DNA from 2 places in the Streptomyces sp. 11-1-2 genome. Region 2 is predicted to be linked to the other one. Evidence: riboswitches for the same ligand, from Rfam matches in the RefSeq annotation. Region 2 holds a riboswitch; the other holds the start of a gene.
The links. Region 2 has a riboswitch for glycine ahead of gcvT (glycine cleavage system aminomethyltransferase GcvT). Riboswitches for the same ligand answer to the same signal wherever they lie in the genome.

Region 1 (3,378 bases), 2.9 Mb from region 2:
TTCTCGATCTTGGCGCGCAGGTCGCCGGTGTCGATCTCGCCGTCCTCACCGGTCTTGACCACGACGACCTTCATGCCGGCCATCACGGCGCTGGCGGCGTTGGTGCCGTGCGCGGAGGACGGGATCAGGCAGACGGTGCGCCGGGTGTCCCCGTTGGCCCGGTGGTAGGCGCGCACCGCGAGCAGCCCGGCGAGCTCGCCCTGGGATCCGGCGTTCGGCTGCAGGGAGACCTTGTCATAGCCGGTGACCTCGGCCAGCCGCTCCTCCAGCTCACGGATCAGGGTCAGATAGCCCTGGGCCTGCTCGGCCGGTGCGAAGGGGTGCAGCGCGCCGAACTCGGGCCAGGTGACCGGCTCCATCTCGGTGGTCGCGTTGAGCTTCATGGTGCAGGAGCCGAGCGGGATCATGCCCCGGTCCAGGGCGTAGTCCCGGTCGGCCAGCCGCCGCAGATAGCGCAGCATCGCCGTCTCGGAGCGGTGCTGGTGGAAGACCGGGTGGGCCAGATAGCCGTCGTGGCGCAGCAGGGCCGCGGGCAGCGCGTCCGGCGCCGCGGCGTCCAGCTCGTCGACGCCGGGGATCCCGGCGGCGTCGCCGTTTCCGCCGTCCACTCCGAAGGCGGACCACACGGCCGCAAGCTGCGCACGGGCGGTGGTCTCGTCGCAGGCGATGCCGACGTGGTCGGCGTCGGTCAGGCGAAGGTTGACCCCGGCCTCCCGGCCCGCGGCGACGACCTCGGCGGCCCGGCCCGGCACCCGTGCGGTGAGGGTGTCGAAGAACGCGCCGTGCACCACCTCGACACCGCCGGCCCGCAGCCCCTCGGCGAGCACGGAGGCGTAGCGGTGGGTGCGGCGGGCGATCGCCGCGAGCCCGTCCGGGCCGTGGTAGACGGCGTACATCCCGGCCATCACGGCCAGCAGCACCTGGGCGGTGCAGATGTTGCTGGTGGCCTTCTCCCGGCGGATGTGCTGCTCACGGGTCTGCAGCGCCAGCCGGTACGCCTTGTCGCCGTCGGCGTCCACGGAGACCCCGACCAGCCGGCCGGGAAGGTTGCGGGCGTAGGCGTCGCGCACCGCCATGAAACCGGCGTGCGGTCCGCCGAAGCCCATCGGGACGCCGAACCGCTGGCTGTTGCCCACCGCGATGTCCGCGCCCAGCTCACCGGGCGAGGTGAGCAGGGTGAGCGCGAGCAGATCGGCGGCGACAGTGACGACGGCGCCCAGCTCATGAGCGCGCTCGATGACCGGGCGCGGATCGCGCACCACGCCGGAGGCGCCCGGGTACTGCAGCAGCACACCGAAGACCCCGCGCTCGGCGATCTCGTCCGGAATGCCCTCGGCCAGATCGGCGACGACGACCTCGACACCGGTCGGCTCGGCGCGGGTCCGCAGGACCGCGACGGTCTGCGGCAGGCAGTCGACGTCGACCAGGAAGACGCCCTCCTTGACCTTGCCGACACGCCGCGACAGCGCCATCGCCTCGGCGGCCGCGGTGGCCTCGTCCAGCAGCGAGGAGCCGGCCGTGGGCAGCCCGGTCAGATCGGCGACGACCGTCTGGAAGTTGAGCAGGGCCTCGAGCCGGCCCTGGGAGATCTCCGGCTGGTAGGGCGTGTACGCGGTGTACCAGGCAGGGTTCTCCAGCACATTGCGCAGGATCACCGGCGGGGTGTGGGTGCCGTAGTAGCCGAGGCCGATCATCGACGGCAGCACCTGGTTGCGGTCGGCGAGTCCGCGCAGCTCGGCGATGACCTCCGGCTCACTGCGGGCCGGGGGCAGGGCATGCAGCGCCTCGGTGCTCTTTATGACCTCCGGTACGGCGGCCTCGGTGAGCTCGTCCAGCGAGCCGAAGCCGACCTGGGCGAGCATCTTGGCCTGCGCCTCGCCGTCGGGGCCGATATGGCGCTGCTCGAACGGAGTACCGCGTTCCAAGTCGGAGAGTGCGATGCGATTGGCGGTCATCTGCGGGGGCCTCCTGGTCTGTAACGACCGGCGAGGGGCACCACGGCGCGGGTGCCCGGACGGCCTCCCCCTCTGTCATCTCAACCTGAGAGCTTCACCGGCCACATACCGCCTGACCGGTTTTCACCGTCGGTGAGGAGGGGTTCCGGAGCTCTGCTCGCCCGTGGCCCGCCCTGCTTTCCAGAGTGACCTCACCCGCACGGTACGTGTGCCTGAGAGATTCCGGGGAGGGTTTGCTCCTTCGGCGCCTCCGACAGCGTCGGCGGAGGACTCTCCCGCACGGGGTTTACAGCCACAGTCAGCGTACCAGCGGTTCTACCGTGGGGGACGGTCGCCGGCGTTCGAGTGGCCGAGCGCGGCGATGTGGCTTTTTGTAGGTATCAATGGTCACTTGCCACCTGTGGGAGAGAGCGTGCAGACCGATATCGACCCGCGGACCCTGATCGGCCGCAAGGCATTCGACCGCGAGGGCTCCAAGATCGGCACCGTGGACGAGGTCTATCTCGACGACGCGACCGGCGAGCCCGAATGGGCGGCGGTACGCACCGGGCTGTTCAGCCGGGACGTCTTCGTACCGCTCGAACCGAGCGAGGTCGTCGGCGACACCCTGCGGGTGCCGTACGACCGGGCGCTGATCAAGGACGCCCCGGACTTCGGAGTCGGCCGCCACCTCTCCCCCGAACAGGAGTTGCAGCTCTACCACCACTACGGACTGGACGTCACGGGCTGACCTTGCCCCTGAGGCTGGGGCTGGCCCTGGCCCTGGCCTGGGGCCGGGGGCTGCATGTGGCCCTGCATGTGGCCCGGGAGCTGCTCGCGGCCCAGGCCGTGGCCCTGCATCTGGCCTGGGGCCTGACCCTGCTCGGGTCCGCCACCCGGTCCTGGGGCCAGCCCATCCGGGCCCGCGGCCAGGCCGCCTGGTCTCGCGGCCAGGTCATCCGGGCCCTCGATCTGCTCTGGATCCGGGGCTATGGCCTCCCCCGGGGTCATGCCCGTGGTCCCCTCCCGGCCCGTAGTCCCCTCTACGGCCAGGTCCGTGACCGCCTCCCGGGCCACATCGGGCTCCGGGCCAGCGGCGTCTTCCGGGGCCGAGCCTGCGACCTCCTCCGCGGCCGGGTCCGCGTCCAGGTCCGGGTTCGTGACCGCTTCCCGGGCCACTCCCGGGACCGGGTCCAGGTCCGAACCCGCCTCCCCGGCCACATCGGGGCCCGGGCCCGCGGCCTCCCCCGGGCCCAGGTCCGGGTCCGCCTCCCCGGCCACGTCCGGGCACGGGCCCGCGGCGTTCTCCGGGACCGAGCCTGCGACCTTCCCCGCGTACGGGTCCGGGTTCACGGCGTCCTCCGGGACCAGATGCGCCTCCGGGCCCGGGTCCACGTCCGGAGCCCCGTCCGCGTCCGGGATCGCGTCCGAGCCCGGGGTCCCG
Region 2 (3,378 bases):
TCAGGACCGAGCCCTGGGCCTCCATGACCGCCGCCGGAGCGAAGTTCTCCGAGGCGATCATCTCCAGGGTGGACTGCTGGCGGTGGAGTTCGGCGTCGACGGCGGCGGCGACATCCGGGTCGAGCTCGTGCAGGGAGCTGTTGAGAAGCGACATCAGGGTCCCGATCGGAAGAGGAGGGTCAGTTTTCGGCGAAGGCGGTGTACGCGTCGGCGGAGAGCAGCTCCTCCGGCTCGCCCGTCACCCGCACCTTGAACAGCCAGCCGCCCTCGAAGGGGGCGGAATTCACCAGCGCCGGATCGTTCACCACGTCCTCGTTGATCTCGGTGACCTCACCGGAGACCGGCGAGTACAGGTCGCTGACCGACTTGGTGGACTCCAGCTCACCGCAGGTTTCACCGGCGGTGACGGCGGAGCCGACGTCCGGGAGCTGGACATAGACGACATCGCCGAGCGCGTTGGCCGCGAATTCGGTGATGCCGATCGTCGACACGCCGTCCTCGTCGGCGGCCGACAGCCACTCGTGCTCCTTGCTGTAGCGCAGCTGCTGGGGGTTGCTCATGGTCCGATTCTCCTGGATACGGGGGAGTGCTTGGGAAACGGGTCTTAGCTGGTGGGACGCGACGCCGGTGGGTGCGGTGCCGTGGGTGCGGTGCCAGCGGTGACGCCGGTGGGTGCGGCGCCAGCGGGGTGTGACGCCTGTGGATGCGGTGCCGGCGCCATGTGGCGCCGGTGGATGCGGCGACGGTGGACGCCGTGCCGGTCCATGTGATGGCGCCGGTGGGGCGTGACGCGTTGCGGCGGGACCGCTCAGCGCTCGCGGCGGTAGAAGGGGAGCGCCACGACCTCGTACGGCTCCCGGGTGCCCCGGATGTCCACCGAGACTCCCTCGGTGCCGGGCTTCGCGTACTCCGGGTCCACGTACGCCATCGCGATCGGCTTGCCCAGCGTCGGCGAGGGTGCGCCCGAGGTGACCTGGCCGACCTGTGAGCCGTCGGCGGCCACCACGGCGTATCCGGCGCGCGGCACCCGGCGGCCCTCGGCGACCAGGCCGACCAGGGCGCGGGGGCTGACGGTGTCCGCCTCGCGGGAGGCGGCCTCCAGGGCCTGGCGGCCGACGAAGTCGCCCGGTTTGTCGAACTTCACCACCCGGCCGAGCCCCGCGTCGAAGGGGGTGGTGTCGGTGGTCAGCTCATTCCCGTACAGCGGCATGCCCGCCTCGAGACGCAGGGTGTCCCGGCAGGACAGACCGCAGGGCACCAGGCCCACCGGGGCCCCCGCCTCGGTCAGCGCCTCCCAGACCCGCACGGCGTCGTCCGGCGCCAGGAACAGCTCGAAGCCGTCCTCGCCCGTGTAGCCGGTGCGGGCGATCATGGCGGGGACGCCCGCGACGGTGTCCGGCAGTCCGGCGTAGTACTTGAGCCCCTCCAGGTCGGCGTCGGTCAGGCTCCCCAGGATCCCGGGGGACTCGGGCCCCTGGACGGCGATCAGCGCATAGGCGTCGCGGTCGTCCCTTACGGTCGCCTCGAAACCGGCGGCCCGCTCGGTCAGCGCGTCCAGTACCACCTGGGCGTTGGAGGCGTTGGCCACGACCAGGAACTCCTCGTCCCCGAGGCGGTAGACGATCAGGTCGTCCAGGATGCCGCCCTCGTCGTCGCAGATCATGGTGTAGCGGGCGCGGCCCACGGCGAGCGCGGACAGCCGGCCGACCAGTGCGTGATCCAGGGCCTCTCCGGCCTGCGAACCGATGAGAGAGATCTCACCCATGTGGGAGAGATCGAAAAGCCCGGCGCGGGTGCGCACCGCGGTGTGCTCGTCGCGCTCGCTGCCGTAGCGCAGCGGCATGTCCCAGCCGGCGAAGTCGGTCATGGTGGCGCCGAGCGCACGGTGCCGTGCGTCCAGCGCGGTGCGGCGTGGGGTGGGCGGGGCGTCGGTCACGATTCAGGCTCCAGGAGATCGGGGTCGCGCGACGGCGAGGACGTACGACAAGGACGCGTGCGTCCTCCCCATCTGTCATCGGAACCTGAGAGGTTCGCCGTGACGCCCGTAAGGGGCCCGGCTTGCACCTTGGGTGGAGCCGCGCCCGCGGCTCGCTTTTCAGATCTGCCTCGTCCACGCGGTATCGGGGCCTGAGAGATTCAAGGGAGGACTTGCTCCTTCGGCGCCCTGGACACCCGGCACGACTGCCGGTGGCCAAGGACTCTCCCGCGCGGATTCAAGCGGCCGGTATGGAGTTGCGCGGACATCATCGCATGTGTGGCCGAGAAAGGAAGCCCCGATCGGGGCGGCTCCGGCCGGATCGGGCAGAGGCAGCCTTGATGGACATTACCTTTTCTTGACACTCTGCGGGTACGAGCAGCGTTGACCGACCTGGGAGGACGATCACGGTGCATGGGCAGGGAACATACGAGACCGCGCAAAGGCTCCTGCCGGCACGGCGTGGCCGCGTCCCCTCCGGGTCGACGGCCGTCCCGGGGCGGCGCATCGCGGTGCACGACCTGCGCGGCCAGCCGCGAGGCGGCGGCGCGGACCCGCGTGAGCTGCGCTTTCCGGTGGGGGACGTGCTGGTCGCCTCCGGGCTGCCGGGCGCCGGCAAGAGCACGCTGATCAATCGGACGGTGCCCCTCCTGGACGGGACGGGCGCGGTCGTCATCCGGGTGGACTCGCAGAACACCCGGGAGGCGTGGGAGCGCCGGATGCCCGGCTGGCTGCCGTACGCGCTCTACCGCCCGCTGGTCCGGTACGCCCACTACGCCGGGCTGCGCCGGGCGCTGCGCTCGGATGTGAGCGTCGTGGTGCACGACTGCGGCGCGCTGCCGTGGGTCCGCCGCTGGCTGGCCCGGGACGTGCGGCGCCGGGGCCGCAGCCTCCACATGGTGCTGCTGGACGTGGACGCCACGATGGCCCTGGAGGGCCAGGCCGCCCGTGGCCGCGGGGTCTCCGGCTATGCCTTCGGCCGGCATCGGCGCGCGATGCGGCGGCTGATCGCGGGGATGGAGGAGGGGCGGCCGCCGGAGGGGTGCGCCTCGGCGGTGCTGCTGGACCGCTCGACCGCGAGCGAGCTGCGCTGCATCTCCTTCGAGTGAGCCCCGCACCAGAATTGAGTCCCGCACAGGAGGGGACGGGGGATCCCGCTCCAGGGCGGATGAGCGGTCCCCGTTCCCCGGGGAGGAAGGGAGACGCCGGGTGACCTTGGCCGAAAATCGGCCACCGGGGCATCACCCAGTGTGACGGTGGCGCGGGGCCGGGCGAGGTGGGGAAGTGCTGTGGAGATGACGCCGCCCCCACTGGCCCTGGGCCGCCCAGCCGCTAGGGTGCTTTGGGCAGGTAGGACGAGATGGCGGTTGGACGAAGATGAGCTTCCCGGAGCAGTACGGCAT

Region 1: another riboswitch for glycine. It lies ahead of gcvP (aminomethyl-transferring glycine dehydrogenase); the one in region 2 lies ahead of gcvT (glycine cleavage system aminomethyltransferase GcvT).

What each region holds. Positions count from the first base shown of each region.
Region 1 is NZ_CP022545.1:10,482,727-10,486,104, reverse strand. It holds gene gcvP (aminomethyl-transferring glycine dehydrogenase) at 1-1,955, opposite strand, end outside; glycine riboswitch at 2,146-2,243, opposite strand; gene CGL27_RS44880 (PRC-barrel domain-containing protein) at 2,368-2,685, shown strand; gene CGL27_RS44870 (DNA polymerase IV) at 2,661-3,378, opposite strand, start outside.
Region 2 is NZ_CP022545.1:7,581,099-7,584,476, forward strand. It holds gene glyA (serine hydroxymethyltransferase) at 1-154, opposite strand, end outside; gene gcvH (glycine cleavage system protein GcvH) at 180-560, opposite strand; gene gcvT (glycine cleavage system aminomethyltransferase GcvT) at 809-1,936, opposite strand; glycine riboswitch at 2,106-2,216, opposite strand; gene CGL27_RS32700 (AAA family ATPase) at 2,386-3,084, shown strand; gene CGL27_RS32705 (enhanced serine sensitivity protein SseB) at 3,377-3,378, shown strand, end outside.